DNA from 2 places in the Methylobacterium sp. AC832 genome. Region 2 is predicted to be linked to the other one. Evidence: riboswitches for the same ligand, from Rfam matches in the RefSeq annotation. Region 2 holds a riboswitch; the other holds the start of a gene.
What was found. Region 2 has a riboswitch for fluoride ahead of AC0IXR_RS19185 (voltage-gated chloride channel family protein). Riboswitches for the same ligand answer to the same signal wherever they lie in the genome.

Region 1: linked by a shared signal. The riboswitch ahead of AC0IXR_RS05505 (voltage-gated chloride channel family protein) and the one ahead of AC0IXR_RS19185 (voltage-gated chloride channel family protein) in region 2 are both predicted to bind fluoride.

Annotation. Positions count from the first base shown of each region.
Region 1 covers NZ_CEEDMV010000001.1:1,180,403-1,195,596, forward strand. Annotated here, with positions in the region: gene AC0IXR_RS05470 (MurR/RpiR family transcriptional regulator) at 1-69, opposite strand, end outside; gene AC0IXR_RS05475 (TMEM165/GDT1 family protein) at 218-982, shown strand; gene AC0IXR_RS05480 (hypothetical protein) at 991-1,203, shown strand; gene AC0IXR_RS05485 (phosphatase PAP2 family protein) at 1,200-2,003, shown strand; gene AC0IXR_RS05490 (2,3-bisphosphoglycerate-dependent phosphoglycerate mutase) at 1,993-2,631, opposite strand; gene xoxF5 (lanthanide-dependent methanol dehydrogenase XoxF5) at 2,723-4,477, opposite strand; fluoride riboswitch at 5,218-5,289, opposite strand; gene AC0IXR_RS05500 (hypothetical protein) at 5,340-5,945, opposite strand; fluoride riboswitch at 6,138-6,210, shown strand; gene AC0IXR_RS05505 (voltage-gated chloride channel family protein) at 6,234-7,637, shown strand; gene AC0IXR_RS05510 (DUF190 domain-containing protein) at 7,634-8,035, shown strand; gene nhaA (Na+/H+ antiporter NhaA) at 8,200-9,402, shown strand; gene AC0IXR_RS05520 (response regulator) at 9,615-9,848, shown strand; gene arsH (arsenical resistance protein ArsH) at 9,871-10,623, opposite strand; gene AC0IXR_RS05530 (ArsR/SmtB family transcription factor) at 10,674-11,033, shown strand; gene AC0IXR_RS05535 (arsenate reductase ArsC) at 11,026-11,553, shown strand; gene arsC (arsenate reductase (glutaredoxin)) at 11,553-11,978, shown strand; gene AC0IXR_RS05545 (arsenic transporter) at 12,015-13,310, shown strand; gene AC0IXR_RS05550 (MFS transporter) at 13,318-14,481, shown strand; gene AC0IXR_RS05555 (heavy-metal-associated domain-containing protein) at 14,668-14,868, shown strand; gene AC0IXR_RS05560 (hypothetical protein) at 14,957-15,194, shown strand, end outside.
Region 2 covers NZ_CEEDMV010000006.1:30,768-45,961, forward strand. Annotated here, with positions in the region: gene AC0IXR_RS19175 (L,D-transpeptidase family protein) at 1-1,887, shown strand, start outside; gene AC0IXR_RS19180 (peptidoglycan L,D-endopeptidase MepK) at 2,076-3,644, shown strand; fluoride riboswitch at 3,767-3,837, shown strand; gene AC0IXR_RS19185 (voltage-gated chloride channel family protein) at 3,862-5,202, shown strand; gene AC0IXR_RS19190 (DUF2312 domain-containing protein) at 5,430-5,696, opposite strand; gene AC0IXR_RS19195 (DUF1244 domain-containing protein) at 5,779-6,087, opposite strand; gene AC0IXR_RS19200 (hypothetical protein) at 6,440-6,712, shown strand; gene AC0IXR_RS19205 (N-formylglutamate amidohydrolase) at 6,797-7,543, opposite strand; gene AC0IXR_RS19210 (glycerate kinase type-2 family protein) at 7,749-9,077, shown strand; gene AC0IXR_RS19215 (DUF1036 domain-containing protein) at 9,049-9,543, shown strand; gene AC0IXR_RS19220 (glycosyltransferase family 61 protein) at 9,506-11,005, opposite strand; gene AC0IXR_RS19225 (polysaccharide pyruvyl transferase family protein) at 11,850-12,854, opposite strand; gene pyk (pyruvate kinase) at 13,078-14,514, shown strand; gene AC0IXR_RS19235 (alpha/beta fold hydrolase) at 14,522-15,194, opposite strand, start outside.

The DNA of each region.
Region 1 (15,194 bases), on a different contig from region 2:
GACCCGGGCAACGGCGGGGGACAGGGATGGCATCAGCCACCGGACCGTGTCGCCGAACTCGTCCGCCATCGGCTTCGCCTCCGCCAGTCGGTGGTGCCCCGTTTGGAACCATGATGTAGCATTTTCTACATTAACGTTGACATCGGTAGCAAGAGCAACAATTCCTCTCGACGGAAACCGCGTCCGGCCCAGCGGTCGAGCGGCAGGGAGGATCGGAATGGCCATCGACTGGGTGCATGCATGGCCCACGGCACTTGCGGCGTTCCTCGCCTCCATCGTCGAGTTCGTCGAGGCCCTCACCATCGTGCTCGCCGTCGGCGCGACCCGGGGTTGGCAGAACGCCCTCGCGGGCGCCGCGGGCGCCCTCGCCGTCCTCCTTGCCATCGTGCTGCTCTTCGGCCCGCTGCTGACCCGCATCCCCCTGCGGGACGTACAACTCGTCGTCGGCGGCCTGCTGCTGCTGTTCGGCATGCGTTGGCTGAGGAAGGCCATCCTCCGCTCCGCCGGGGTCATCGCCCTGCACGACGAGAACGAGGCTTACGGCAAGCAGGCGGCCGCGCTGGGCACCGGAGGCGGCGGCCGCCTTCGATGGGATGCGGTGGCCGTGACCACCGCCTTCAAGATCACCATGCTCGAAGGCCTGGAAGTCGTCTTCATCGTCGTCGCCGTCGGTGCGGGCGGGGCGGGACTCCTGGTCCCCGCCAGCCTCGGGGCGCTCGGCGCCCTGATCGTCGTGGTGGCGCTCGGCGTCGCGCTTCACCGCCCCCTGTCGATGGTGCCGGAGAACACGCTCAAGTTCACGGTCGGCGTCCTCCTGTCGGCCTTCGGCGCGTTCTGGGTCGGCGAGGGCATCGGCCTCGACTGGCCCGGCGGCGACTGGGCGGTCGCGGCGCTGACCGCGGGCTTCCTCGGCCTCTCGGTTCTGGCCGTGCCGACGTGCCGTCGACGTGCCGCCGCCCTTCGTCCCCTCCCCAACCTCTAGGCATCCGCATGCACTGGCTCGGAACCGTCCTTCGCGAACTCCTGGGATTGGTCGTGGACGATGTCGGCTTCGCCGCCTCCATCGTCGCCTGGGTCGGGGCGGCTTGGCTGGTGCGCGCCTACGGACAGGCCGGCACGACATCGGCCGCGATCTTCCTGTTCGGAGGGCTTGGCCTAATCCTGGTGGAAAGCGTCCTCAGGCGTTCCGGGGCGCCGCGATGACCCGGCCCTCGCTGCCGGTCGCGACCGATGGGATCAAGGCCGCCGGGATCACCCCATCGCTCCTAGCACGCATGGGGCAGCGCGACTTCGGGCTGGCGGCGGGCGCCTTCCTCGTCGTGGCACTACTCCTCGGCTTCGGGCTTCTCGCCGACGAGGTGATCGAGGGCGGAACGGCACGGTTCGACCTGGCGGTGCTCACCGCGCTTCGAACGGGCAAGGATCTCGCCATCCCCATAGGACCGGCCTGGGTGCAGGAGACGGGACGGGACGTCACCGCGCTGGGAAGCTTCGTCTTCCTCGGCTTCCTTTCGGCCGCGACCGTTGGTTACCTCATGCTGGTCCGCAAGCGCGGCCTCGCGATGGTGATGGTGGCCGCGGTCCTCGGCGGCGCAATCGCAAGTACCTTGCTCAAGTACGGCATCGACCGCCCCAGGCCGGACTTCCCGAACGCGGTGCGGGTCTTCACGCCGGGCTTCCCGAGCGGTCACGCAACGCTTGCCACCGTCACCTTCCTGACACTCGGCGTCCTCCTGACCCGAGGGAGCGCCGACCGCCGGGTGAAGTCGTACTTCATGGGCCTGAGCGTGTTCCTGACGGTGGCGGTTGGGCTGAGCCGGATCTACCTCGGCGTGCACTACCCGAGCGATGTCCTCGCCGGATGGTGCGTGGGCGCTGCCTGGGCGGTGTCCTGCTGGATCCTCGCCCTCTGGCTTCAATCCCGCGGCGAGATCGAGCGGGAAGGAGCCGAGGCCGCACCGGCTCGATCCGGAACGGGCACGGAGCCGGAGCTCAGTCGATGATGCGGCGGGATGCGATGGTGGTATCCGGACCGAACTCGTAGACCCGGATCGATCCGGTCGCGATCTCGACGGATTCGATTTCCCTTGGGCCCAGTCCTTCGAGCACCATCACCAAGGCCCGCAACGAGTTGCCGTGGGCGACGACCAGCGTCGGACCGCGCATCGCCGCCGGCTGGATATGCCTCAGGTGGAAGGGCACGACCCGGGCGACGGTGTCCCGGAGGCTCTCGCCGTTCGGCGGCTGACCCTTGTAGGAGCGCCGCCAGCCCTCGATCCGCTCCGCCCCGAAACGTTCGTAGGCGCCCTGCTTGCCAAGGCCGCTGAGGTCGCCGTAGTCGCGCTCGTCCAGGGCGGCATCCCGGAGGGGCACCAGATCGGCCTGCCCCAGGGCATCGAGCGCCAGCCGGGAGGTCGCGATGGCCCGCGCGAGGGTCGACGTGAAGGCTGAGGCGAAGCGAAATCCTTCGTCCTTGAGCCGCAGCCCGGCCGAGCAGGCTTCCTGTCGGCCCCGCTCGGTGAGGGGTGAGTCGAGCAGTCCCGTGAAAAGGCCGTCGGCGTTGGCCTGGCTCTGGCCATGGCGGACGAGGACGAGACATCGCCCCGGCGGGGGTACTGGGGAGGCGATCACGCGGACTCCGGGCGAAGGGTGGTGCGGACAGGGAAATGCCGGCGCGGAGGACCCGCACCGGCACCCTAGGCTCCTTGGTGTTCGCGACCGATCAGTTCGGCAGGGCGAACACGGTGAGCTGGCCACCGAGGTTGGTGTAGCTCGACAGGGCGGCGTAGCCGCCCACCGCGCCGAGGCCGGCGTTCGGGTCGGTCAGGCCGGCCGCGAGGCCGATGCCGGCCCAGCCACCGACACCCGACAGGATGCCGACGTACTGCTTGCCCTTGTGCTGGTAGGTCATCACGTTGCCGATGATGCCCGACGGGGTCTTGAACTTGTAGAGTTCCTTACCCGTCTTGGAGTCGACGGCCTTCAGGTAGCCTTCGAGCGTGCCGTAGAAGACAACGTCGCCGGCGGTGGCGAGGGCGCCCGACCAGACCGAGAACTGCTCGGGATCGGACCACGCGATCTTACCCTTCACGCCGTCCCAGGCGATGAAGTTACCCATGCCGCCATGGCTGTTCGGCGCGGGGTACATCGACAAGGTCGCACCGACGTAGGGCTGGCCCGGGGTGTAGGTCACCCGGAACGGCTCGTAGTCCATGCAGACGTGGTTGGTGGGCACGTAGAACAGGTTGGTCTTCGGCGAGAACGCAGCGGGCTGCTGGTCCTTCGAACCCAACGCGGCCGGGCAGATACCCTTGGAGTTGGTGTCCTCGCCGTTCTGCTCGGTGGAGAACTTGGCCTGGACGAGGGGGCGACCGTAGGTCTTGGAGCCCTTGTCCATGTCGACCTTGGAGGCCCAGTTGACGACCGGATCGAACTTCTCGGCGACGAGGAGTTCGCCGGTGGCGCGGTCCAGGGTGTAGCCGAAGCCGTTGCGGTCGAAGTGGGTCAGGAGCGGGCGCTCCTTGCCGTCGACCTTCTGATCCGTGAGGATCATCTCGTTGATGCCGTCGTAGTCCCACTCGTCGTGCGGGGTCATCTGGTAGACCCACTTGGCCTGCCCGGTGTCGGGGTTACGCGCCCAGATGGTCATCGACCACTTGTTGTCGCCCGGACGCTGCTTGGGGTTCCAGGTCGAGGGATTGCCCGAGCCGTAGTACATCAGGTCGAGCTTGGGGTCGTACGAGTACCAGCCCCAGGTGCAGCCGCCGCCGGTCTTCCACTGGTCGCCTTCCCAGGTCTTCAGCGAAGAATCCTTGCCCACCGGTTTGCCGAGGTAGGTGGTCTTCTCCGGGTCGACGAGCATCTCGTCGTCCGGGCCGACGGAGTAGGCGCGCCAGACCTTCTTGCCGGACTTGAGATCGTAGGCGGTCACGTGACAGCGTACGCCGAACTCGCCGCCCGAGATGCCGACGATGACCTTGTCCTTCACCGGCAGCACGGTGGCGGTGTTGGTCTCGCCCTTCTTCGGATCGCCGTTCTGGACCGACCAGTTCACCTTGCCGGACTTGGCGTCGAGCGAGACGACCGTGGTGTCGGCCTGGTGCAGGATGATGGCGCCGTCGGCGTAGGCCAGGCCACGGTTGACCGTGTCGCAGCACATCACCGGGATCACCGACGGGTCCTGCTTGGGCTCGTACTTCCACACGATCTTGGCCTCGTGGTCGAGGTCGAGCGCGTAGACGATGTTCGGGAACGGGGTGTGGACGTACATCATGTTGCCGATGACGAGCGGGGCGCCCTCATGGCCGCGCAGCACGCCGGTCGAGAAGGTCCAGGCCACCTGGAGGTTCTTGACGTTGTCCTTGTTGATCTGGTCGAGCTTCGAATAGCGCTGGTTCGTGTAGTCGAGGCCCGGGAACGCCCACTGGTTGGGGTCCTGCATCAGCTTCATCAGGTTTTCGTTCGCGATGGCCGGCATGGCGGCCGGCAGGAGCGTCGCGGCGTAGGCGACGGACGCCGCAAAGGCGATCTTCCTCATAGGTGTTCCTCCATTTGAGCGTTTGAACCCGGACGTTGTGTCCGCCAGGGGTTTCGTCACCGCATCCCGGTCCGTCGGCGGCGACGTGTCGGCCCTGCGCGCTTCCGCGCCGGGCCCCGGACCGGGGCCGCATTCCCCTTGAGCCCCAAGATCATCGTCCGGGAGCACAAGTGGAGCGCCGGTAGAAGTATCGAATTATAAGACCAGCGCAATAAGCATTTTCTAAGTGCGACAGAATTATCCAGTCATTATCATGCAGATACTGATTTAGCCAATACAACGTCGCCCGAAAAAGCCATGGCCTTATCAGGGGCGCAAATAGTCCTGTTTTTTAAATAAAGATGCCGCTCTTTATTATTCCGAGACATCGCTTTTATGCGTTGACTCAGACTATCGAGTGGCTATCCTTATTCCTGCGACAGACTAGACCTAATCACATGTATTCTTGTGACCGCTCGGAGGCGTGTGCCCTGGTCGCGGCGGAGCCTTATGGCTCCGCCTTTTTTCGTGCGCGAACGGGAAAAGGCCCGGACCGCGCCTGGTGGGCGACGGCGGGCATCAGGACGGTCTTGGATCGGGCAGGGTCATCGGTCGGCTCATGAGGGACCGCCTTGGGGCGATCCGGTTGCGGTCATGAGCGTGACGGTGCGGGCCAACACATAGCTCTACCCGCGCCGAAGCGCTCGGTAGAAGCTATCGTCCGGCCCATAGGGGGCCGGCAGTTATCGGGGAGCTTCATCCCCATCCCACGTCCGGGAACGTGGATTAATCCGTCGTCCGGGTCAATCCCTTCGTCGACCGATCACGCGCGGGTCACGGCAAGGGACAGGAAATAGGCGCCGTAGGCCGTCACCATGAGGGCCGCGACCCCGTCGAGGACGTAGGGCGGCACATTCCGGAAGATCCCGGTGCCGCCGAGGGCGAAAGCCAAGGTCGCCACGAGCACGACCCCGATGCCGACCCCGAGGGTCGCCGTTCCCGCGCCCTCCCGAAGCGAGACGCCGAGCCAGACCACCAGGATCTCAAGCCCCTCGGCGACCAGGGCCCAGGCGGCGACGCCGAGGCCCGCGGTGTTGATCGGCCGCGACCAATTCGCGTCCGTCGAGCCGGGGGCCGTGCCGGCATCGCGCTTCGAGAGCCCGTCGATGAACTCGTAGAGCAGGTACAGGCCGAACCCGAGCAGCAAGACCGCCGAGATCCAATCCAGGACGTTCAGGGCCAGGAGGTAGGCCGCCTTGCGCAGGACGACCGCGAGGATCGACACCGCCAGCCCGCCAAGGATGGAGCCCGCCAGGACGCTGCGCCATCCGAACCGGTACGCCCCGGCCATCATCACCGTCGCGGCGATGAAGAGTTCGGTGAAGGTCACCTGGAAGGTGATGACGGCTCCGAGCCAGGAAAGGGTCATGGGATGCGCTCCGCCCCGGGCCGGCGTCGAACGCGCCGGCCTCGGCCGCGGACGGCATAGACATGTCCCGGAACCTGGACCATCCACCGTCTTTCGTGATGCTTTCGAACGACCCGGGCCCCATCCCCACTCGGGATGGGGCCCGGGCGCGCGGGAGTTGGGTCTTGACGAACGGGCGAGGCGAAGGCATCTCCCGTCCACGGCAATGGAATCTGCCGGGCCTTTCGGCCAAACCGCCCCCTGGGCTAATGACTCCTACCTTTTGCGGCGCCGCAACAAGGGGGACTCATGCGCGCGACCTTCCAAAATCTCTTCGACAGCCTGAACCTCTCGGCGTTCGTCCGCACGCGGCACGCCCATGCCGTTTCGGTGGCGCGGTGGTCGGCCATCCTCGTGCCGATGGCCGCGGCGGTCGGCACCCTCTGCGCGGCCTTCCTGTGGAGCCTCGACGCGGCCACCCAGGCGCGCTTCGACCATCCCTGGTTCCTGTTCCTGCTTCCGCTCGGGGGCTGTGCCGTCGGCTTGCTCTACCACCTGTTCGGCAAGAGCGTGGAAGGCGGCAACAACCTCATCGTCGAGGAGATCCACGAGCCGGACGGCGGCGTGCCGCTCCGGATGGCGCCGCTTATCTTCCTCGGCACCATCGTCACGCACCTGTTCGGCGGGTCGGCCGGGCGCGAGGGTACCGCCGTCCAGATGGGAGGCAGCCTCGCCAGCGCCTTCGGCAAGCTCTTCGGGGTCGATGCGGCCGGGGTCCGGTTGCTCCTGATGGCGGGTATCGCCGCCGGCTTCGGCGCGGTCTTCGGCACGCCCATCGCCGGCGCGGTGTTCGCGCTGGAGGTGCTCGCGGTCGGTCGCGTCGAGTACGCCGCGCTGGTGCCCTGCCTCCTTGCCGCGGTGGTCGGCGACTGGACCTGCCAGGCCTGGGGCATCCACCACGGCTTCTACCACGTGGACTTCCTCGCCGGCGGCGCGAAGGCCCTGACCGTCGATCCGCTGCTCCTTGCCAAGGTCGCCCTCGCCGGCGTCGCGTTCGGCCTCGCCGGGCTGCTGTTCGCGGAGGCCAACCATCTCCTCGGCGGATGGCTCAAGCGCCTGGTCCCGTACGGGCCGCTTCGCCCGGTGATCGGCGGCCTGGTAGTGATCGGCCTCGTCTACGCCCTCGGGACGCGCGACTACCTCGGGCTCGGCGTCTCGGCGGCCACGCCCGACGGGCTCACGATCAACACCTTCTTCGGACCGGACATCCATCCCTGGAGCTGGGCCCTGAAGATCCTGTTCACGGTCGTGACCCTCAGCGCCGGGTTCAAGGGCGGCGAGGTCACGCCGCTGTTCTTCATCGGGGCCGCGCTCGGCAACGCCCTGGCCGGGCCGCTCGGCGCGCCGGTGGACCTGTTCGCGGCGCTGGGGTTCGTCGCGGTCTTCGCCGGCGCAGCCAACACGCCGCTCGCCTGCACGCTGATGGGCATCGAGCTCTTCGGCGCGACGCACGGGGTCTATCTCGCCGTCGCGTGCTTCCTGGCTTACCTCTGCTCGGGTCACAACGGCATCTACCTGTCGCAGCGCATCGCGGTCCCGAAGTCGGCGGCGGCCAACATCCCGGACGGCATGACCCTGCGCCAGGCCCGTACGGGCCGGGTGCCGACCGTCGCACCGTTGGCCGAGCGCCCCATCACCGAGGAGACGTCATGACCCCATCGCATCGCGTCGTCGCCGCCGACACCGGCATGATCCGTATCTACATGAAGCCGGGCGAGCGCGGCGGCGGCGGCAAGGGCCGGTGGTTCTCTGGCTCGAAGCCGCTCTATCGGGAGCTCGTCGCCCAGGCCAAGGCGGAGGGCCTCATGAACGCCGTCGCCCACCAGTCCCACCATGGCTACAGCAACCATGGGCCGATCCAGGACGACAGCGCCGAGTCGCTCAACCCCGAGCTGACCATGTGCGTCGAGCTGATCGGCACCCGCGAGCAGCTCGAAGGCTTCTGCAGCCGGCACGGTGCCCAACTCGCGAACAAGGTCATCGTCTACAAGCACCTGGAGCATTGGAGCGTCAGCCAGGTCGGCGTCGGTGCGGCGGGGCGGGCTGCTTGACATGAACCGTCCCAGGACGCTCCGGGCTTCGGATTGCCGGATGGGACCACGGATGCGATAGCCGGCCATGGGTGCGCGGTCCGACCTTCGGACCGGCAGGCTTCAGCGTTGGTCGGGCCGCCAGCGCGGGAGACCTATGCCCATGCCGCTGCCCCCCCCGCCCGATTTCCGCCCTGCGTAACGTCCTGCAGGGCGAGGCCTCCGGCGGCCTGATCCTGATGGCGAGCGCCGCCCTGGCGCTGGCCGTCGCGAACTCCGGCTGGTCGGAGACCTACTTCGCGATCCTGAAGATCCACGTCGGCGGGCTCAGCGTCCTGCACTGGGTCAACGACGGCCTGATGGCGGCGTTCTTCCTGCTCGTCGGCCTGGAGATCAAGCGCGAGGTCCTCGACGGTCGCCTGCGGACCTGGCCCGACCGGGTGCTGCCCGGCATCGCGGCGCTGGGCGGCATGGTCGCCCCGGCGTTGGTCTACGTCGCCACCAACCGGTCGTCCCCCGAGACCCTGCGCGGCTGGGCGATCCCGACCACGACCGACATCGCCTTCGCCCTCGGGGTGCTGGCCCTGCTCGGGTCGCGCGTGCCCGTGTCGCTCAAGGTCTTCCTGACCGCGCTCGCCATCATCGACGACCTCGGGGCGGTCCTCATCATCGCCGCCTTCTACACCGCGGACCTGTCGCTTCCGACGCTCGGCGGGGCGGCGGCCGTGTTCGCGGTCCTGTTCGGCATGAACAAGGCGGGGGTGAGCCGGCTGACGCCCTACCTCGTCCTCGGCGCGGTGCTCTGGTTCCTGGTGCTGAAATCCGGCATCCACGCGACCATCGCGGGCGTCCTCCTGGCCCTGACGATTCATCTCCGCCCGAGCGTCGGAAAGCCGGACGACCCGACCTCGCCCCTGCACAAGCTGGAGCATGCGATCCATTCATGGTCCGCCTGCCTGGTGCTCCCGGTGTTGGGGTTCGCCAATGCCGGGGTCTCGTTCGCCGGCATGTCGGGGAAGACGCTGCTCGATCCGGTAACGCTCGGCGTGGCGCTGGGCCTGTTCGTGGGCAAGCAGGTCGGGGTGTTCGGGGCGGTGGTGGCCGCGGTGAGGCTGGGGTGGGCGCGGCGGCCGGCCCATGCGGGATGGTGGCACCTCTACGGCCTGTCGCTGCTGTGCGGCGTAGGCTTCACCATGAGCCTTTTCATCGGGCTGCTGACCTTCGCCGCCAGCCCGGAACTCGAAGCGGAGACCAAGATCGGCGTCCTGCTCGGTTCGCTGTGCTGCATGGCCTTGGGCGCCCTAGTGCTCCTGCTGGCACCCAGGCCGGACAGGGGGCGCCGCCCCGATCCCGAGAGGCCGCGTCCCTGGGCCGAAGCGACGGCATGAACCCACGCCCCAGGGCATGACCGGAGACGCCCGTCGACCGGTACCGGCTACGACCGGCGGGTATCGTGCTCGCCTGCCTCAGAAGTGTGGCGAGGGTGGGCGTGACTTCGGAGCGCCGCCGGCCAAGTCGTCGATGGCCGGAAAGCGGTACGACCGGGGTGCATGCGGGCTCCGCGACCATCGAAGCACACCATGCCGTAGGGGCGTGGTTCATGCCGCACGAGCGCTCCGATATCTGGGCGCCCTTCTGCGACTTCGACATGCCGGGCAGCATGTGCGGGGTGACCATGGCAGAGCGCGTCCACGAGACTGGACCCGACATCCGCCTCGTCGTCACCTTAAGACTTAAACGGTCCGCCGATGGCGAGATCCCCGATCACGGCCCGTTCCTGCCGAAGCCCTACGACGCCGCCAAGGTCGTCGACGAGATCCATCGCGCGACCTGACGGGTTTTCAGATCGGTGATCCTCATGCTGGCCGGGTCTGGAACCCGATGTCGGCGGCAACGGCCTTCAGGCGCTCCGGCTCGCGCTCCTTCCGCTCGGAATAGCGGTCGACGAGATGGTCGGAGCGCTCGCGGGTTAGGAGCGTGAACTTGAAGAGCTCCTCGCAGACGTCGACCACCCGGTCGTAGAGCGGCCCGGGTTTCATCCGGCCGGCGTCGTCGAACTCCTTGTAGGCCATCGGCACCGACGACTGGTTCGGGATGGTGATCATCCGCATCCAGCGCCCCAGGATGCGAAGGTTGTTGACCGCGTTGAACGACTGAGAGCCACCGGAGACCTGCATCACGGCGAGGGTCCTGCCCTGCGTCGGACGCACCGACCCCTCGGACAGTGGTAGCCAGTCGATCTGGCTCTTTATCACGCCGGTCATGTTGCCGTGGCGCTCGGGGCTGACCCAGACGTGACCCTCCGACCAGATCGAGAGGTTCCTGAGCTCCTGCACCTTGGGATGGTCGGCCGTGGCGTCGTCGGGAAGCGGTAGGCCGTGCGCGTCGTAGATCCGAACCTCGCCGCCCATCGCCTCTAGGAGGCGCGCGGCCTCGTAGGCGAGAAAGCGGCTGAATGAGCGCTCCCGCAGCGATCCGTACAGGACCAGGAAGCGTGGAGCGTGGGTGAACGGCGTCGCCACCCGCAGCACGTCGGTCGTCGGGACCACGAAATGCCCCTCGCTCAGGTTCGGCATTCCATCGGCGAAGGGCTGGAGGGGCTTGTCCAAGACGTTCCATTCCTCTAAATTTCAACGATGGTTGAGACATTGACATTATGATGGGCGACCGGCAAGCCGTCGCCGCGTTCGCGGCCCTCGGGCAGGAGCATCGGCTGCGCATCGTACGCCAGCTCGTCACCGCCGGGCCGGAGGGCATGGCGGCCGGCATGCTGGCGGAGGCCGTCGGCGTGTCCGGCACCAACCTGTCGTTCCACCTCAAGGAACTCAGCCATTCGGGGCTGGTCACCTCCCGGCGGGAGGGGCGCTCGATCATCTACAGCGCCGCCTACCCGGACCTGTCCGAGCTCATCCAGTTCCTGATGCGCGATTGCTGCCAGGGCCGACCCGAGGTCTGCGCCCCCGCCGTCGCTGCCTTGTCCGCCTGTTGCCTACCCACGGGAAACACCGCCAATGCCTGACCGCGTCTACAACGTCCTGTTCCTCTGCACCGGCAACTCCGCCCGCTCGATCCTCGCCGAGGCGATGCTTGCCAAGGACGGCAAGGGTCGCTTTCGCTCCTTCTCCGCCGTCAGCCAGCCCAAGCCGGAGGTGAACCCGATGGCGCTCCAGGTCCTGCGCGAGAGCGACTACCCGACGGAGGGCATGCACTCGAAGTCGTGGGACGAGTTCGCCAAGCCCGACGCACCGGTCATGGATTTCGTCTTCACGGTCTGTGACAACGCCGCCGGCGAGGCCTGCCCGTTCTGGCCCGGCCAGCCGGTGACGGCGCACTGGGGCATCGAGGACCCTGCCGCGGTCGAGGGTAGCGACATCGCGCGCAAGACGGCCTTCGTGACCGCGCAGCGCTACCTCAAGAACCGGATCTCGGCCTTCCTCGCCCTGCCGATGGCGAGCCTCGACCAGGTCTCCCTGACGTCCAAGGTTCGCGAGATCGGCCAGCAGGCTGGCACCACCTCGCCCCGTCCGGAGGTCGCGTGATGGACGTCGTCATCTATCACAACCCGGATTGCGGGACGTCCCGCAACACCCTGGCCCTGATCCGCAACGCCGGCATCGAGCCGCACGTCGTCGAGTACCTGAAGACCCCGCCGAACCGAACGCTAGTCCGCCAGCTCGCCGAGCGAGCCGGCGTCACAATCCGTGATCTCCTTCGGGAAAAGCGTACGCCCTACGCGGAGCTCGGCTTGGCCGATACTGCGCTCACCGACGACCGGCTTCTCGATGCCATCGAGACGCACCCGATCCTGCTCAACCGACCCATCGTCGTAAGCCCGAAGGGCGTCGCGCTATGCCGCCCGTCGGAGGCGGTCCTCGATCTCCTGCCCGCCCAGCAGGGTGCGTTCGTCAAGGAGGACGGCGAGCGGGTCGTCGACGAGCACGGCCGGCGCGTCGCCACCGCCTGATCCTGCCCAGATCGGCAAGAACAAGAAACGGTCCCGATGCTCGCGCTCGCCATCTTCGTGGTCACCCTCGTCTTCGTCATCTGGCAGCCGAAGGGGTTCGGGATTGGGTGGAGCGCCCTGATCGGGGCCGCGGTCGCGCTCGCCACCGGGGTCATCCATCCCGGCGACATCCCGCTGGTCTGGCACATCGTCTGGGACGCCACCTTCACCTTCGTGGCGCTGATCATCATCTCGCTGCTGCTCGACGAGGCCGGCTTCTTCCACTGGGCGGCGCTCCACATCGCCCGGTGGGGCGGCGGACGGGGCCGCTTGCTGTTCCCGTTGGTGATCCTCCTCGGCGCAGCCATCGCGGCGGTGTTCGCCAACGACGGCGCCGCCCTGCTGCTGACCCCCATCGTGCTGGCCATCCTGCTGCGCCTCGACTTCAAGCCGGCGGCTGCGCTGGCCTTCATCGTGGCCTGCGGGCTCGTCGCCGATTCCACCAGCCTGCCGCTGGTGATCTCGAACCTCGTCAATATCGTCTCGGCGAACTTCTTCGACATCTCGTTCAGCCGCTACGCCGCGGTGATGGTGCCGGTGAACCTCGTCTCGCTCGCCGCGACCCTGGTGGTGCTGTGGCTGTTCTACCGGCGCGACCTTCCGGCCGCGTACCCGGTGGCCGAGCTCGAAGCGCCCCGCCACGCGATCAAGGACCCGCTTGTGTTCAAGGCGGCCTTCCCGCTCCTCGGGCTGCTGCTGGTCGCTTACTTCGTGACGGCCCCGTTCGGCGTGCCGGTCTCGGTCGTGACCTGCGCCGGCGCCCTCATTCTCCTGGTGCTGGCCAACCGGAGCCGGGTCATCCCGATCCGCAAGGTACTCGCCGGCGCGCCGTGGCAGATCGTGCTGTTCAGCCTCGGCATGTACCTCGTCGTCTACGGTCTGAAGAACGCAGGCCTGACCGATTACCTGGCTCAGGGCTTCGTTTGGCTCTCGGGCTTCAGACCAGTCATCGCCACCCTCGGGACCGGGTTCGCCGCCGCCATCCTGTCCTCGGTGATGAACAACATGCCGAGCGTGCTCGTCGGCGCGCTCTCCATCCAGCAGGCCCCGGACCTGCCGCCCCTGATGCGCGAGCTCATGGTCTACGCCAACGTCATCGGCTGCGACCTCGGACCGAAGTTCACGCCCATCGGGAGTCTGGCGACCCTGCTCTGGCTCCACGTCCTCGATACCAAGGGCCAGCGCATCACCTGGGGTCAGTACATGCGGGTCGGCCTCGTGATCACCCCGCCGGTGTTGCTCGTCACCCTGGCGGCCCTGGCACTGTGGCTGCCCCTGCTCGGGGCTCGGTAGCACGGCGATGCCCCCGACGCGTCGATGGCCCGTGATCTCGGCCCTGGGCGTCGTCCAGATCCTGACCTGGGGCTCCTCGTTCTACCTACTGTCGGTGCTGGCCGCGCCGATGTCGAAGGATACGGGATGGCCCCTCGGCTGGGTCATCGGAGGGCTGTCGGCCGGCCTCCTCGTCGCGGGCCTCGTCTCGCCGCGGGTGGAAGCCTTCATCGGGGAGCATGGCGGGCGGCCGGTGCTGGCCTTCGCCGCCATCGCCCTGGCGCTGGGCCTCACGGGCCTCGCCCTGGCCCCGAACCTCACGGCTTACCTGGCGGCCTGGCTTCTCGTCGGCCTCGGCATGGGCATCGGGTTGTACGACCCCGCCTTCGCCACGCTCGGACGCCTCTACGGCGCCGAGGCCAGGTCCGCCATCACGACCCTGACCCTGTGGGGCGGTTTCGCCAGCACGGTGTGCTGGCCGCTCTCGGCCTTCCTCGTCGAACTGGTCGGCTGGCGCGGGACCTGCCTCGCCTATGCCGGGTTGCACCTTTCGGTCACGCTGCCGCTCGTCCTGCTCGCGATCCCCCGCCCGCCCCCACACCCAGTCACGCGACCCGCAGGCCCGAGCCCCGTCATTCGTCTCCATGGTCGGGAACACCGTGCCTTCCTCCTCATGACGGGGGTGCTGACCCTCGGGGGCACGGTGATGGCCATGGTGTCGGTGCACCTCATCACCCTGCTGCAAGCCCGTGGCGTCGCGCTGGCCTCGGCCGTCGCCTACGGCGCCCTGATCGGACCGTCGCAGGTGGGGGCGCGCATCGTCGAGATGGCCGGGAAGGGCCGGCATCACCCACTCTGGACCCTGACCGCCGCCATGATCCTGGTGGTCCTCGGGGTCACGATGCTGGCGGCCGGCCTACCCTTGGTCGGGCTGGCGCTGGTCCTCTACGGGGCCGGCAACGGGATCTACTCGATTGCACGGGGTATGGTGCCCCTGGCCCTGTTCGGTCCGGAACGCTACGCCCCGCTCGTCGGCCGGTTGGCACGTCCGGGCCTGGTGGCGCAGGCGCTCGCGCCATACCTCGGGGCCGTCGTGCTGACACATGGCGGAGCCGATGCGACCTATACCGTCCTGACCGTTCTTGCCCTGGGCAACGTAGTGCTCGCCCTGTTGTTGTGGCGCGTACGCTAAGCGCCGGCCCGTTTCCCGATCCACCTGGGTTCACGGAATTGGATGCCCGCCAGATGCCGCCGCACGCGCCGTCGGGGGCATCGTTCAAGCATTTGGGCAAGCGTGAGAGGACATCGGCCGGCGACCCTTGACCTTACCACTATGGGAAGCCCCATCTCGACGTGACGCCATCGAAGGGAGAGCGTCATGTTCCGATACAAGGTCGACAGAATGGGATGCGGCGGATGCGCCAAGTCCGTGACCCGCGCGGTGCTTGGGATCGAGCCGGGAGCCGGGGTGGATGTGGACCTCGGCGCCAAGCTCGTGACCGTGTCCGATGCCGCCGGCCCGGCCGACCGGATCGCCGGAGCCATCGTTGCGGCCGGGTTCCCAGCGGTGCCCGCTTGACGGGTGCTTGCAACCAACCTGGTCCTGCGTCGTTCGAGGAATTCGGAACGGGCTTTCGCCCGACTGTAGAATTTGGCATCCTTCATCAGTGACCCTCTGGCTTGCCCTTAGGCGACTGTTGCCGCTGCTGGCGGTTCTCAGCCTCGCCCTGACGCCGGTGACCGCTCCGGCGGCCACTGCGGGCATGCATGCGTCCATGGCTCACGAGGCCGCGGCCTCGATGCCGGTCGTTCACCACGGCATGGTCATGGATCATGCCGACATGGGTGCGATGGACATGGCCGCGATGGCCATGGACGACATGCCCTGCTGCCCGAAGGAAACGG
Region 2 (15,194 bases):
GCGGGAGATTCCGCGCAGGTCCCATCCGATGCCCCCCGGGAAGGCGCGTCGGAGACCAGAAGCGCCGAGGATTCACCCTCGAAGGCTGAAACGGGCTCCGAGCCCGCCGCCGCGGTGGCCGCCGCTCCGGTGCCGACCGATCCGATGGGGGCGGCCCTGGCCGCTCGTCTCGCCGATCCGGCCCCGCTTCTCGCCCGCCTGAGCACGAAGGATCGGGAGGCGATGCAGGCCTTCTACGGGCTCGGCGCCTTCAAGCCGGTCTGGGTGGTCGATGGAGCCTTCACGGCTGCCGCCAAGGCCGCCGCGTCGCGGCTCGCCCTCGCGGCCGAGGATGGTCTCAACGTTCAGGCCTATCCGGTACCGGTCATCGGCACGCAGGGATTGACCGAGGCCCAGACCGCCGAGATCGAGCTGAAACTCTCGGCCGCCATCGTGCTCTACGCCAAGGATGCGCGCGGCGCGCGCGTCAACCTGGCCGCCGTCTCGCGCCTGATCACGCCCACCCTCGACATTCCCGGTGCGGATGCGGTTCTGGCGCGCGTCGCCAGCGCTGGTCCGCAGGCCGGCGCCGCGCTGCAGGGCTACAACCCGGCGCAGGCCGGCTACCTCGCCTTGAAAGCCCGGCTCGCCAGCCTGCGCAATCTTCACGGCGCGCCCATGGCGACGTCGCCCGTGTCGATTCCCGCTGGACCGGTCCTGAAGGTTGGGATGCACGATCCCCGTGTCCCTGCCCTGCGCAAACATTTCGGTCTGCCGACCCGCACCGCCGGTACCCTCGACGCCGCGTCGGGCGAGCCGGATGCGTTCGACGGGGCCGTGTCCGCCGCGGTGGCGAAGTTTCAGCGGGGCCGTGGCCTGCCGGCCACCGGTACGCTCACGCCACAGACCGTCGCCGCCCTCGGCCGGTCCGAGCCGTCTGCACGCGCGAGCGACGAGGAATCGACGGTCCTCGTCAACATGGAGCGCTGGCGCTGGCTGCCGAGCGATCTCGGACGCGACTACGTTCTGGTCAACATTCCCGAATTTCGCCTGCGCGTGATCCGCAATGGGTCGGTGCGCGACGAGACCCGCGTCATCGTCGGTAAGACCGAGACGCCGACGCCGGTCTTTTCGGGGATGATGGAATACGCCGTCGTCAACCCGTCCTGGAACGTGCCGCCCTCGATCCTGAAGAACGAGTTCCTGCCCGCCCTGGCCCGCGACCCGAATTACGCGGCTCGTCGCGGCTACGAGGTCGTCTATCGCAACGGCAACATCTCGGTGCGCCAGCCGCCGGGCGAGCGGAATGCGCTCGGCTTCATCAAGTTCCTGTTTCCCAACAACCATGCCGTCTACCTGCACGACACCCCCAACCGCTCGCTGTTCTCCGCCTCTCAGCGGGCGATGAGCCATGGCTGCGTGCGCGTGGACGATCCCTTCCGTTTCGCCGATTCGGTGCTTCCCGAAGCTTGGTCGAGCGAGCGCTTGAAGAAGCTCATTGGCAAGGGCGAGCGCACCATCCGCCTGCCGGAGAAGCTGCCGGTCCATCTCGCGTATTTCACCCTAGCGGCGGACGATCACGGGGCTTTGCGCACCTATTCCGATCTCTACGGCCACGACGCGCGTATGAAGATCGCGCTCGGCCTCGCGCCGGGAAGCCTGCTCGTCGCCAAAGCTCCGACCAAGGCACCCGCAAAGCCTCCGGCCAAGGTCGCGGTGCGACCGGCGCCATCGGCACCGGGTGCGAGTGCTCCGTCGACAGAGGCTCGTCGTACGGTGTCGCGCCCTGCCGTGTCAGCCGGAGCCGCTCCCGTCCGCGCCTCCCGGTCCGCCGAAGCCGCAGGCGTCGATCCATGGGGAGCCCCCCCAGCCCCTGCCCCGGCCCCGGTCTCCCGCGGCTGGTGGTAGCGCGCCTCCTCTTGTTGCGTGAATGTCACGCGAGCCAGAATGTGTGATGCCGCTCTTGCGGCGTCTTGATCGTGCCGGCGCGGCGGCACGATTTCGCCACGGTTCAAACCTAGCCGTTTTGTAGACCGGCGAATGGCTGAGGACCCGATAACCGTCCATTTACGGTTTTCGGCAACCTTGCGTTCACCATGATCCGCGCGACAACGCGCGGTCTGGCAGAGGTGAGGACGATCGTGGGCAGTTCGCTACGAGAAGAGGCCCAGCCGGCCGATCGATCCACCCAGCCTGCCTCGCGCCTGCTCGTCTATCTCCGCAACGCCTGTTCCCATCCTCGCCTACGCCGCTCGATCATCGTGGCGTCGGGCATCGCCCTGGCGCTCGGCGCGGGCACGCGGGGGACGCAGGATGCGGTCGCCAATGGCGATACCCGCACCCTCTCGATCTACCATACCCATACGAAAGAGAGCGCCACGATCACGTTCAAACGTGACGGTCGCTACGACCGGGCCGCGCTGGAACAGCTCAACTGGATGCTGCGCGACTGGCGCATGGACGAGCCAACCAAGATGGACCCGCGCCTGTTCGACACGGTGTGGGAGGCCTACCGGTCGGTGGGCTCGCAGGAGCCGATCACCGTGGTCTCGGCCTATCGGTCACCGGGCACCAACGCCATGCTGCGCCGCCGGTCGCGCGCCGTGGCCGAGTTCAGCCAACACATGCTCGGCAAGGCGATGGATTTCTACCTGCCGGATGTTTCCATCGACCAGCTTCGTGCGGTGGGCATGCGGATGCAGCGCGGCGGTGTCGGCTGGTATCCCCATGCCGGCTCTCCCTTCGTCCATCTCGATGTCGGGTCGGTCCGTTCCTGGCCGCGCATGAGCCATGATCAGCTGGCGCGCCTGTTCCCCGACGGCAAGACCGTGCACCTGCCCGCCGACAACCGGCCCCTGCCGGGCTACGAGCTTGCCCGTGCCGAAGTGCTCGCCCGTGGCGGCACCGTGCTCGGCGTGACCCAGGTCGCGACGGTGGAGGAGGATGACGGCCCGAGCATCAAGGGCTTCTTCGCCAGCCTCTTCGGTGGCGGCTCCAAGACCCCTGCGCCGCCGCCCGAAGCTCCGGCCCGGGCTCGCGCAAAGCCCACCGTTCTCGTGGCCAGTGCCGATCCGGACGACCAGTCCGGCACCCGCGAGGCCCTGGCTTACGCCGCCCCGGCCGCGTCCGATGCCCTCAAAGGTGCTCTCCTGCGCCGTGACGAACGCGATGCGCAGAGCCTCCTCACCCAGGAGGTCGCCAAACCGACCGCTGCCGCCGATGCAGAATCGAGCCTGATCGACGTGCCGCTGCCGCCACGCCGGCCCTCGGAACTCGCCGCCGTCACCGCTGCGCTCACCATGCCTCTGCCGCCGCCGCGGCCTTCCATCCAGGTGGCGAGCCTCGGCCCCACCGGGATGGCCGCGACGCCGACCGTTCCTGCCGCACCCACCCGCCTGGCCCGGCCCGTGCCGGCCGATGCCGACGCGAAGACGCAATTGCGCGCCCTGTTCGAGGTGGCCGCAGCTTCGACCGCGCCGGCTAGCCGCGCCTCGCCCGTTCATGTCGCACCGTCGCGTGCTCGCACCGATGCCGCGCCGGCCGGCCTCGTCGCTCAGGCGGAAAGCGGCGTGCGCAGCCGTTTCTCGGGACGTAGCCCCGGCGACGACCTCACCGCCGCGCGCTTCACCGGATCGTCCACCCGCGCTGTGGCTGCCGGTCGCTGAACGTCGCGACGGCGAGGGTCGCCCACCAGCGTCGATGCCGAAACCGGGGCGGCGGTGATGGGCTGCGCATCGTTGGGTACGGGGAGCCGCCCCGGCTTGACGCGCTGCCGGCCACGGGACACGAAGGCCCTGGCAATGGATTCTGCCGGGCGTAAGCCGAACCGCCACAAGGGCTGATGATTCCTACCCTTTTGCCATTCAGCAAGACGGTGGAGCCATGCTCGCCTTCCTCAAAGATCGGTTTACCGGGCTCAAGCGCGCCACGAGGCGATGCGCGGCTTGGGTCGTGGCGTTCGCGCGCTGGGCGGTGATCCTCATGCCGCTGGCGGCCGTCGTCGGTACGCTTTGCGCAGCGTTTCTCTGGAGTCTCGACGTCGCGACGAAAGCCCGGTTCTCGCATCCGTGGCTGCTGTTCCTGCTGCCTGTCGGGGGCTTCGCCATCGGCCTGCTCTACCACCGTGTCGGGCGCAGCGTGGAGGGCGGCAACAACCTCATCGTCGATCAGATTCATGAGCCCGGGGGCGGCGTTCCCCTGCGCATGGCACCGCTGATCTTTCTCGGCACCGTGGTCACACATCTCTTCGGCGGCTCGGCCGGGCGGGAAGGTACGGCGGTGCAACTCGGCGGCAGCCTCGCCAGCGGCATCGGGCGGCTGGCGAAGCTCGATCCGGCGGCCACCCGCATCGTGCTGATGGCAGGCGTGGCCGCAGGGTTCGGGGCGGTGTTCGGCACCCCTATCGCCGGAGCCGTCTTCGCTCTCGAAGTCCTGGCGATCGGCCGGGTGGAATATGGCGCGCTCATTCCCTGCCTACTGGCGTCTGTCATCGGCGATTGGGCCTGCCAGGCCTGGGGCATCCATCATTCGCTCTTTCGCATCGCCTATCTGGCGGACGTGACCGGCCCGATCGCCCTCGATCCAAGCCTATTGGCCAAAACGGCGGTCGCCGGCATCGCCTTCGGGCTCGTGGCGCTCGTCTTCGCGGAAGCCAACCACCTCCTCGGCGGCTGGCTGAAGCGCTTGATTCCCTACGGACCCCTGCGCCCCGTCCTGGGTGGAATGGCCGTGATCGGCCTCGTCTATGCGCTGGGCACCCGTGACTATCTCGGCCTCGGCGTCACGGCGCCGGATCCGGGAGGCCTGAGCATCGCGAGCTTCTTCGGGCCGGAGGTCCATCCCTGGTCCTGGGCCTGGAAGATCCTCTTCACCGTCGTCACTCTGGCCTCGGGCTTCAAGGGTGGGGAAGTCACACCACTCTTCTTCATCGGCGCCGCCCTCGGCAATGCGCTGGGTGGCCTGATGGGGGCACCCCTCGACCTGATGGCGGCTCTCGGTTTCGTGGCGGTTTTCGCGGGAGCGGCTAACACCCCCCTTGCCTGTACGCTGATGGGGATCGAACTGTTCGGGGCGACACACGGCGTCGCCATCGCGGTCGCGTGTTTCACCGCCTATGCCTGTTCGGGCCATCGCGGCATCTACCTGTCGCAGCGCATCGCCGTCTCCAAGGGTGGGGCCGTCGAGGCCGGGGCCACCCTGCGCGGCGAACGGACCCGGCTCTGAAGCGGCGGGAGGCACCGAGCACCTCCCGCCCGGTCCTCATTTCTTGTCGTGAGGAAGGAGGTCTGCCGTGTCGCATGCCTGTCCGTGCCGCCGCGCGGAGGCGAGCCCGCCGGGCTCAGTGCGACGTGGCGTGAGCACGGTCAGCATCAGCTCGACCCGTCTTCCGCCCAGTCGGTCAGGGGAAGACGGCCGCCTTCGGCCTCGATGGAGCGCCGCGCGATGTCGGGCTACACCATGCCGAGGGCCTGCATGTAGAGCTCCAGGATGGCTTCTTCCTCCTGCCGCTCGGCATGGTCCTTCTTGCGCAGGGAGATGATCTTGCGCAGGGCCTTCACGTCGAAGCCGGTGCCCTTGGCCTCGGCATAGACGTCCTTGATGTCGCCGGCGAGGCCGGCCTTTTCCTCCTCCAGGCGCTCGATGCGCTCGATGAAGCTCTTGAGCTGGTCGGCGGCAACCGAGGAGGCATCGACGGCGGGTGCGGCGGAAGCGGCCATGAGCGTCTCAATTCCTGATCTGAGGCGCATCGGGTGGGATGCGCCGGAGGAGGCTGGTTAAGCGATCACGCTTACCGGAAGCTTAGTGCGGCTCGGCTTGCGCCTTCGAGAAGGCCGACTGTTGCTCGGGCGTGGCCTCGGCCTGGTTCAGCCGCTTCCATTCCTCGTAGGGCATTCCGTAGACGCGCTCGCGAGTCTCGTCCTTGCTGAGGCCCAGGCCGCGCTCGTCGGCGGCGTCCTTCATCCAGTTCGACAGGCAGTTGCGGCAGAAGCCGGCCATGTTCATGAGGTCGATATTCTGGACGTCGCTGCGCGTCTGCAGATGCGCAACGAGGCGGCGGAACACCGCGGCTTCCAATTCGGTCTGCGTGGCGGTGTCGATTTCGGTCATGGCAGTTTCCTCATCCTTCGGCTCGCGGGCAGTTACCGCTTTCGCGCGAGGATATACCATCGCTGACGCGCGGTCCCGTTTTCGGGCGCATGGCTTTCGGACGCATGGCTTTCCCGGCGTTCCTGCGCGCGCATGACCTCCCGCGAGAATGCGGGAGGCGCCGGACATTTCTCTTCGCTCCCTTGCGCCTGACGCATCGCAAGGCCTCAAATCAGCGCTCGCCCGGCGTCTCGCGCATGCAGGTGCCAAACCGCACGACGTTGCGGCAGGGTTCGTCCTACATCGGGTCTACACAAGAACTCACGGCCCACCGCCCTCTGACGGAGACCGCGACATTCAATAGGACGTAGTCATGAACACTCGTCTCGCTTCCGCTGTCGCTGCTGTTGCTTTGAGCCTCGGCGTCGTTGCTTCGCCTGCTCTCGCTCAGAGCTATAATGCGCCCGCCGGTATCTCGGCCTATGCAGCTCCCGGCAGTGCAGGCCGTCAGGTCGTCGCCGGTGACGACTTGACCACCGGGTCGGTCGTCAGCCGCCGCAGCGTCGATTCCGCCCAGGAAGGCAACGCCGAGCAGAACAGCTTCCCGGTCTGGCAGTACGGCCGCACCTCGGGCGGCCCCCGCTAAACAGAGGCCGACGGAATGACGAAAACGGCGGGGCCTGAGCCCCGCCGTTTTCGTATGAGCTCTCTGCTCATCGCGGAATGAAAGTCAGCCGGCTTTCGGCATCAGCGGTCGGAGGAGCTTGGCGAAACGCGCCGCCCATTCGATCTGGCCCGGCTCCAGGGCGATGAGATCCTGCCGGATCTCCACGAGGGCGTTGGGAAGGCCGCGTGCGATGGCGTGGCGATCGATCGTGTCGCCCGGCAGGCCGCCGCCATAAGGCTCGTTATCGCCCACCGTCAGCCCGGCCGGGTCGGTGCGGAGCCCGGCGATGAGGGGCGCGCTCATACGGTCGTCCCTGTCCCACAGGATGCCCACATGCCAGGGCCGCATATAGCCGCGCCACGAGGCCGTGAAACTGTGCATCGTGACGATGGAGGGCGGCACGCCTGCCTCCGTGGCCTGCGCGACGGCCGTATCCACTGCTTCGTCGAAGGGCACATAGAAGCGCCGGATGCGCTCCTCCTTTCCGGCTTCGTCGATCCTGGCATTGCCCGGCACCACGGCGCCGTCCGACAGACGCATGACCAGCGTCGGGTCCTCGCGCCCCCGGTTGGGATCGATGACCAGGCGTGAGAACCGCGTGAGGATGGCCGGCACGCCGAGATGGGCCGCAAGCCGCCGGGTGACCTCGGCCGCGCCGATATCGTAGGCGATGTGGCGCGCGAATTCCCGCTCGGGCACCCCGAGCTGCGCCAGATCCTCCGGAACGTGATTCGAGGCATGCTCGCAGATAAGGAGGAGTCCCGAGGCGGGATCGCCGGGAATCGTCTCGACGGGATGCGGCGGAAACATGAGGCGGGCACGGTCCTTCGGGGCCGATCGGGAGGAAATCCCCCTCTTCAGGCATGAAACACGCCGCCGGTCGGGTCATCGCACGCTTGCCGAGGCGGCAGGGCTCGGGCACAGCACGTATAGGCGATCGCGCCGCCACGGCAATAATCCGGCGGACAAGCAATCCGGCCCGCGCGATCGGACCTTGATGAGACACGGACACGCCATGACCGCGCCTTCACACGCTTCGCCCGCTCTCTCCCCTTCGTCCCACGACGCCGCTCGCGGCCTGCTTCTCGGCTTCCTCGACGAGGCGATCGCCGCCGCGCATCCCTCCCGCTGCCTGGTGCCGCATCTGCCCGCCCCCGGCACGGGTCGGCTGATCATCCTCGGTGCCGGCAAGGCCGGCGGAAGCATGGCCGCGGTCGCGAGCCGGTTCTACCGGGAGCAGCACGGCGTCGACGAGAGCCGCATCGTCGGTCTGGCGGTGGCCCGCCACGGCTACGGCGAAGAAGCCCCGATGATCCGCATGGTCGAGGCCGGACACCCGGTACCGGACCAGGCCGGCATCGACGCCACTATCGACGCCCTGAAGATCGCCGCCGATGCCGGTCCGGAGGACGATGTGCTGGTGCTGCTTTCGGGTGGCGGATCGGCGAATTGGATCGCGCCCGCCGGCGATCTCACCCTCGGCGAGAAACAGGCGATCACCAAGGCGTTGCTGCGCTCCGGCGCGCCGATCAACGAGATCAACGCGGTGCGCAAGCACCTGTCCCGGATCAAGGGCGGCCGGCTGGCCATGATGGCCCGCAACGCGCGCTCGATCCTGACGCTGGCGATTTCCGACGTGCCGCATGACGATCCGGCGGTGATCGCCTCGGGTCCGACCGTGCCCGACCCCTCGACGCTCGCCGACGCGCGCGAGATCTGCGAGCGCCGCAATATTCCCTTGCCGGAGACCGCCAAGGCGCTCCTCAACGACCCGGCCAACGAGACGCCGAAGGCGGGCGACCCCTCCTTCGCCCGCGCTGAATACCGCATCATCGCCCGTCCCATCGACGCCCTGGATGCGGCGGCGGAGGCCGCGAAGCGCGCCGGCTACGAGGTCGTGATGCTCGGCCCAGATGTCGAGGGTGAGGCCCGTGAGGTCGCGGCGGAACACGCCGCCCTCGCCAAGGAGATGAAGGCGGCCGGCCGCAAGGTGGCGATCATCTCCGGTGGCGAACTCACCGTGACCATCGTCGGCGAAGGCCATGGCGGCCCGAACCAGGAATACGCCCTCGCCCTCGCGATCGGCCTCGATGGCGAATCCGGCATCCTCGGCATCGCCGCCGATACCGACGGGACCGATGGCGGACGTGGCGCGGCCACCGATCCAGCCGGCGGGCTTGTCGACCCGACCACGCTGGAGCGCGCCCGCGCCGCCGGCCTCGACCCGGCTGCCATGCTGGCGGACAATGATTCGACGAAGTTCTTCGCCACGATCGGCGACCTCGTCCAACCGGGTCCCACACGCACCAATGTCAATGATTGCCGTATTATTCTCGTCGGTTGACGACGTGAGCTGTCGCCGCCCCTCCCCCATTGGCGGGCGGGGGGCGGTCTTGGCCGGCCTCGTTCTTGCCTGCCTCGTCGCTCGGCCCTTACCGGCCCAGGCGGACCTCCGTATGTGCAACCAAACCGGGAGCAAGGTCGGCATCGCACTTGGATATCGCGACGGCCAGGGGTGGGTGACGGAAGGCTGGTGGGACGTGGCCCCCAAGGGCTGCGAAACCCTGCTGCGTGGGGCGCTCGCATCGAGATTCTATTACGTGTTCGCCGTGGACTATACCCGCGGCGGAGAATGGAACGGTCGCTCGTTGATGTGCACCAAGGACGCCGAGTTCACGATCCACGGCGTCGAGGATTGCCTCGCCCGCGGGTTCGATCGCAACGGCTTCTATGAGGTCGATACCGGCGAGCAGAAAAGCTGGACGATCCAGCTCACGGATCCGAGCCAGCCGGCGGCGCCGACTCCCTGAGGGCCTTCTTCAAAAAGATCGTGAAGGCCGGTAGATCGACCGTCCATGCATCGAAGCCGGGATACTGCGGCTCGAGCCATGCGGAGTATTGATGACCTTTAACAATTGAAAGGCGAGCATAGTTGAAACGTAGCTGATACGTTCCATCCATGATCGGAAGGATTTCGATTACGCGAAGTCCAGGCTTCGAGACGACAATGTGAGATAGTCCAGCGCCGTGAGGAGACATAATGACGGAAGCTTTTCGGGCGATCGCAAATTGATGCCAGAGGGGGATCTTGGAAAACTCCATAACGGTGAATCCAAGCTTCCTCGCTACGGCTTCTACATCAGCCTCGTTCTTCATCACACGCCGGACAGCATCACGTCGCGTGACATAGACACGGTCTGGCAATTCTACGTTGTTGTTTGCTGCTAAGGCGCTCGCACGTTCTCCGAGCTCTTCGTAGATGCCGTCTAGATGACGCCATCCCAACATACCGCGGAAACCTACCCGCGCGACAAGTAGGCGTTCAACGAAGACCGTGCTGTTCAGCTTCTGAACAGCATTTCCAAGATCAAGCATATTCAGTGTTTCTTGCTCGAAACTGGACCGTGCAGCGTTAAGAAGGATCCGGCATCCTTTATTCTCAATCAGGCCGCTGCTATGGATCCAGGCAAGTCTTGGAAGATAATCGATGAGCCAGTGATAGATTCCGCTGCTTCCGCGATTGGCTCCAAACGCAAGCGAAATATTTTGCACTTGCGTTCTATCTGTGACATCGAGGGGGAACCCCTTCGATACAACGATTTCCTTATTTTCGGTCCAAATTTGCCCAGACGGATGAGTGAAAACGTTCTCGTACTCGGAGATGACAGGTTTCAGCGGGCGTGCCATAAGCCGATTGAAGACCGCGACCTCGCGCTTTAGGCCCTTGAGATGATGCTTGTCCGTTTTAGATGAAGCAACGATCTTCACACTACCGAAGGAATCTTGTGCGGGCTGATCGGCAAAGGTTAGTGAAGTAGCGGTAGGTTTGATCAATGATCCACCGCGGCTCACTTTCGCGACCAGATCGAGAAGCGCGCGTTTGAGATTAGCGTCACGAAGGTGTTTGAAAACGAGGCCGGTCGATTTAAGGAAGCGCGTCGTCTCATGAAGAGATGGCGTGTCTAGAAGCAGTTGAGCTGCCAAATGTGCGCGCTTGTTCATCGAAAGTTGCCGTACAGTTGCAAATTTGATTTCATGCGGAAGCGCGGCTTCGGGAAGATCCTTTAAAATACAGTTGATAATATTGTCATCGGACAGGATGAAAGCACCCTGCAACCGTTGAAGCAGCAACTGTGGTTGTTGCGTAATCAGATTGGAATTGTCGGTAATCGCGATTACTCGATCCCAGCGATTGGCTGCCGCTTCGTCGCGGCAAAGCCTTACTGCTTCTTGTGCATGACTAGCGATTGTTGAAGATTCGCTGGGTTGCACTGGACAATGACCTGCTATTAGTTGTGTTTTAAGCAGTAAATCAAGATTTCGTAGAATCTGATGCGCGAATAGCAGCGCGCTTTTGCTTCCGCTCTGCTTTCCGCGTCTCAATATTTGCGTCTTTGCGCGCCTTAATGCGAGCCTGGCGCTTCATTTCGGCTTTTTCGGAGCGAGGAGGGGTATGCTGTTCGTTCACTAAATTCACTCCTGTCGAATTCTGGCGCAAACTTGCCGGACGTGAGATCTCTCCCGTGTGAGGTACCGCATGTCGGGTGATGCTGTAAACCCGAAGGCCTTTTCCTAGTAGGTAAATTTGGCTTTGTAAGGTCTGATTGATGGGCCAATCGTTCGAGTGCGTGGTCGCGGAGATTGGCGGGCTTAGGGAGTCGTCTTCCGTGCACGCTGGCTCCAAATTTGGTCAACAACTCTCGTGTGGTGCCGTGGAGAACGAGGATTTGTAGCTTGGCGCGTCTTTCGTTGCGGTGCTCGGGAGGGGCGCCCCAATTGGCAGTTTGAATTCGAAGTGCATCGTCTAAACAAATGTAAACCGTATTGAAATGCTCGCGCCGCCCGAAGATTGGCGCCGGCCTCGATCCAGATTCAGATACGCAGGAATTGATTGGGAAACGGTTCCGTGCCGATGCGAACATGTTCCGGCTCAATGTACTCCAGTTCCAACGCACTCAACCTCGGGGCACCTATAGGATGTCCCGCCAGCTCGCTTGTGCTCGAATAGGAGTGTTCTTACCAAGGGCACGGTGGAGGGGATGCTTGATTAAGCTGTTCGCTTGCGTCGAGCTGCATCTGACGCGGAGATGATAAACGAAGGTTCGTTGCGTGTAGCTCACGTCCTCGGAGAGCGTGCCTCGCTCGAGTTCCGCACTGGGAAGGGGAAGGCGGCGCGGAGCGCCACCGTATCAATCTGCGACGGGGGCAGTACGCAGCTGCGAGCTTCGAGCCAATCCACGTTGGTAAACTCGCGCCGTCCCTGGAGGGCAGGATCCGTAAGTCCCACCGAAAGCTTGTAATCTTCGACTTTGAAGGAGTTGGTGTTTCCATTGAGGTTCATGTATTGGGCAGGCACACCATAAGCATGAGACACGATAAGGCCATGCAATGAGGTCGTGACTATCTCTTCGCAACTGAGAATATCTCTGATGACACGTTCGATATCCTCAAAAGACACAGAGTGGAGGGAGATCACTTTGATGTGATCGAGCCCAACCTTGCGGACCGCCTCCCGGATCTCTGCATCCTGCAGGACGTGCGAAATGACGCCGATTTTGTGAGTCTTGGCAACGTCGGGAGCGTAGAGTTCAGGCAGAAGCACCGCGGCGTCGCCATAAATTTCAGGGCATTCCGCGCCCGCCGCCAGGACGGCACTGCGGGAGAGCGGGCCGCGAACCGCGGCATAAATTGCCGTGGGGCAAAGCGGATCGGTGGCGCGTGGCATACCTGTCCCCCACAGGCGCATACCCGGTCTGGCAAATTTCGCAATGCTGCCGATGCAGAGGCCCTCGGCCTCCTTGCTGGAAACCCAGCGCGGCATCACGCCGAAAGCGTGCCACAACACGTAAGGGGTGAGGATATCGCCGAAATTGCCCGGATAGGGGCTGCGCATCCACCAGATTTTCGGACGATACTGCTCTGCGAGGCCGGCTTGCGCCGCCATGTCCTCGAACGCGAGAAGTGCGCGGTTGGAATCGAGCAGCGGCCCCCATTCCTGAGCCGACTCGGCGCTCAGATCCACTGCAAGCTTTTCAAATCCCTCCCTGTCGCCGTTCCTGATCAGCGTTGTAAACAACCGGGAGACCAGCTTATCCTTGTCGGCCTTTTCCTTGTCCGTCACGCTTCGTCTCCCCAGGCGGCTCGTCGACTTGATGGCGCGAGCTTATCGTGCCTGCGAAGTCCGGCGTCTAGGGTGGCCACTCCGGGCGATGGGCTGGGGCCAATCACTCCTGGCTGGCGCCCCTCACCTTGACGCCTGACCCGCCCCGGTGCTTCTGACCGCTCGCCCTCCATTCGTCCGGTCGGTCACGACAGGCGGAATCATAAGAAAACGGGAGACCGGAGTGAAACGCTCGCGCCGCACGAAGATCATCGCCACCCTCGGTCCGGCTTCCGATACGCCGGAGATGATCGAGAAACTGTTCCGCGCCGGTGCGGATGTGTTCCGGCTCAACATGAGCCACCTTCCGCGCGAGAAATTGCCCGAGAAGATCGAGGTGATCCGCACCATTGAGCGCGAGTTGCGCCGGCCCATCGCCGTCCTGGTGGATCTCCAGGGCCCGAAGCTGCGGGTCGCCGCCTTCGCCGAGGGCAGCGCGATCCTCGAGAACGGGGCCTCCTTCGTGCTCGATTCGGATCCGACGCCGGGCGACATCCATCGCGTCTACCTTCCTCACCCCGAGATTCTGTCCGCGCTCGAGCCCGGCCACGTCGTCATCATCGATGACGGAAAGCTGCGCCTCGTCGTGACCGAAGTCTCCGAGGGACGCGCGGTGACCGAGGTCGTCATCGGCGGCAGGATTTCCAACCGCAAGGGCGTGTCTCTGCCCGACACGGTGATCCCGGTTGCGGCGATGACCGAAAAGGATCGCGGTGATCTCGAAGCCGGCCTCAATGCCGGTGCGGACTGGATCGCGGTCTCCTTCGTCCAGCGCCCCGAGGACGTGGCCGAGGTGAAGAAGGTCGCCGCCGGCCGCGCGCTGGTCATGGCCAAGATCGAGAAGCCGCAGGCGCTGACCCGTCTCGACGAGATCATCGAGATCTCCGACGGCATCATGGTGGCGCGCGGCGATCTCGGCGTGGAGATGCCGCTCGAGCAGGTGCCCGGCGTGCAGAAGCGGATCACGCGTGGTGCGCGGCGTCTGGGCAAGCCCGTCGTGGTCGCGACCCAGATGCTGGAATCGATGATCACCGCGCCGGTCCCCACCCGCGCCGAGGTCTCGGACGTGGCGACGGCAGTCTACGAGGGCGCGGATGCGGTGATGCTGTCGGCGGAGAGCGCCTCCGGCGCTTTCCCGATCGAGGCGATCTCGATGATGAGCCGTATCGCCGAGCAGGTGGAGCGCGACGCGCTCTACTGGACGATCCTGACGGCGCAGCGCTCCGAGCCCGATGCCACCGCGTCGGACGCCATCGCGGCGGCCGCGCATCAGATGGTCGGTGCTCTCGGCCTCACCGCCATCATGGCCTGGACGCATTCGGGCTCGACGGCCCTGCGTCTCGCCCGCTCGCGGCCCAACGCCACGATCATCGCCCTCACGCCGAAGCGCGAGACCGCCCGGCGGCTGGCCATGTGTTGGGGCACGCACCCGATCGTCACCAACGATGCGAGCGACGTGGACGACATGGCCTTCCGCGCGGCGAAATTCGCCGTTCGCGAACGCTTCGCCGAAATCGGTGACCGGGTCATCGTCGTGGCGGGCGTGCCGTTCGGGACGCCGGGCGCTACCAACCTGGTGCGGATCGCCTTCGTCACCCGCGATCACGCCGCGAGAGCCTGATCGACTGTCAGGGCGCGACGGGTTCAGTTTCCGTCGCGCCGATCTCGGTGGCGAGGCGCTCAATGGCATCCACGAGCGCATCCGTCGCCATATAGGGCACCATGTGGCCGATGCCCGGCAGCAGAACGAGGCGTGCGCCGGGGATAGTCCTGGCCAAAGGCTCCGCATGGCGCGTCGCCGGAACGGCGGCATCCGCATCGCCGGAGACGATCACCGTCGGCACGGCGATCTTACCGTATCGCGGAGCCTGGGCCGCCAAGGCTGCGGGTAGGCCGATCAGGTCTTCGAGATTCGCCAACATCGTCGCGGGGCGCAGCACCAGGGCTGAGCGGCTACGGTCGAGATAATCTCCGGGAAGTTCCTGCGGCCGGAAGGCCGCACGCCCCGCGCGTTCGAGATAATAGAGGCCGAGCGGTGTCGTGACGGTGCGGCTGAGCAGCCAAGCGACCGGGGGCTTCAACGCGAGGCGGTAATACCATGGCAGAGGCGCCATGGCGGGAAACGGCATCGCCACCGGCGCCACCAGCACGAGGCCGGACACGACCTCCGGATGGTCGAGGGCAATGGCGGTGGCCAGCGCACCGGCCCAGGAATGCCCCATCAGGATCACGCGGCCGGTCCCGATACCTTCGATAGCCTGCGCGATGGCGTGTCCCTGTGCCGCCGGACTCGCCATATCG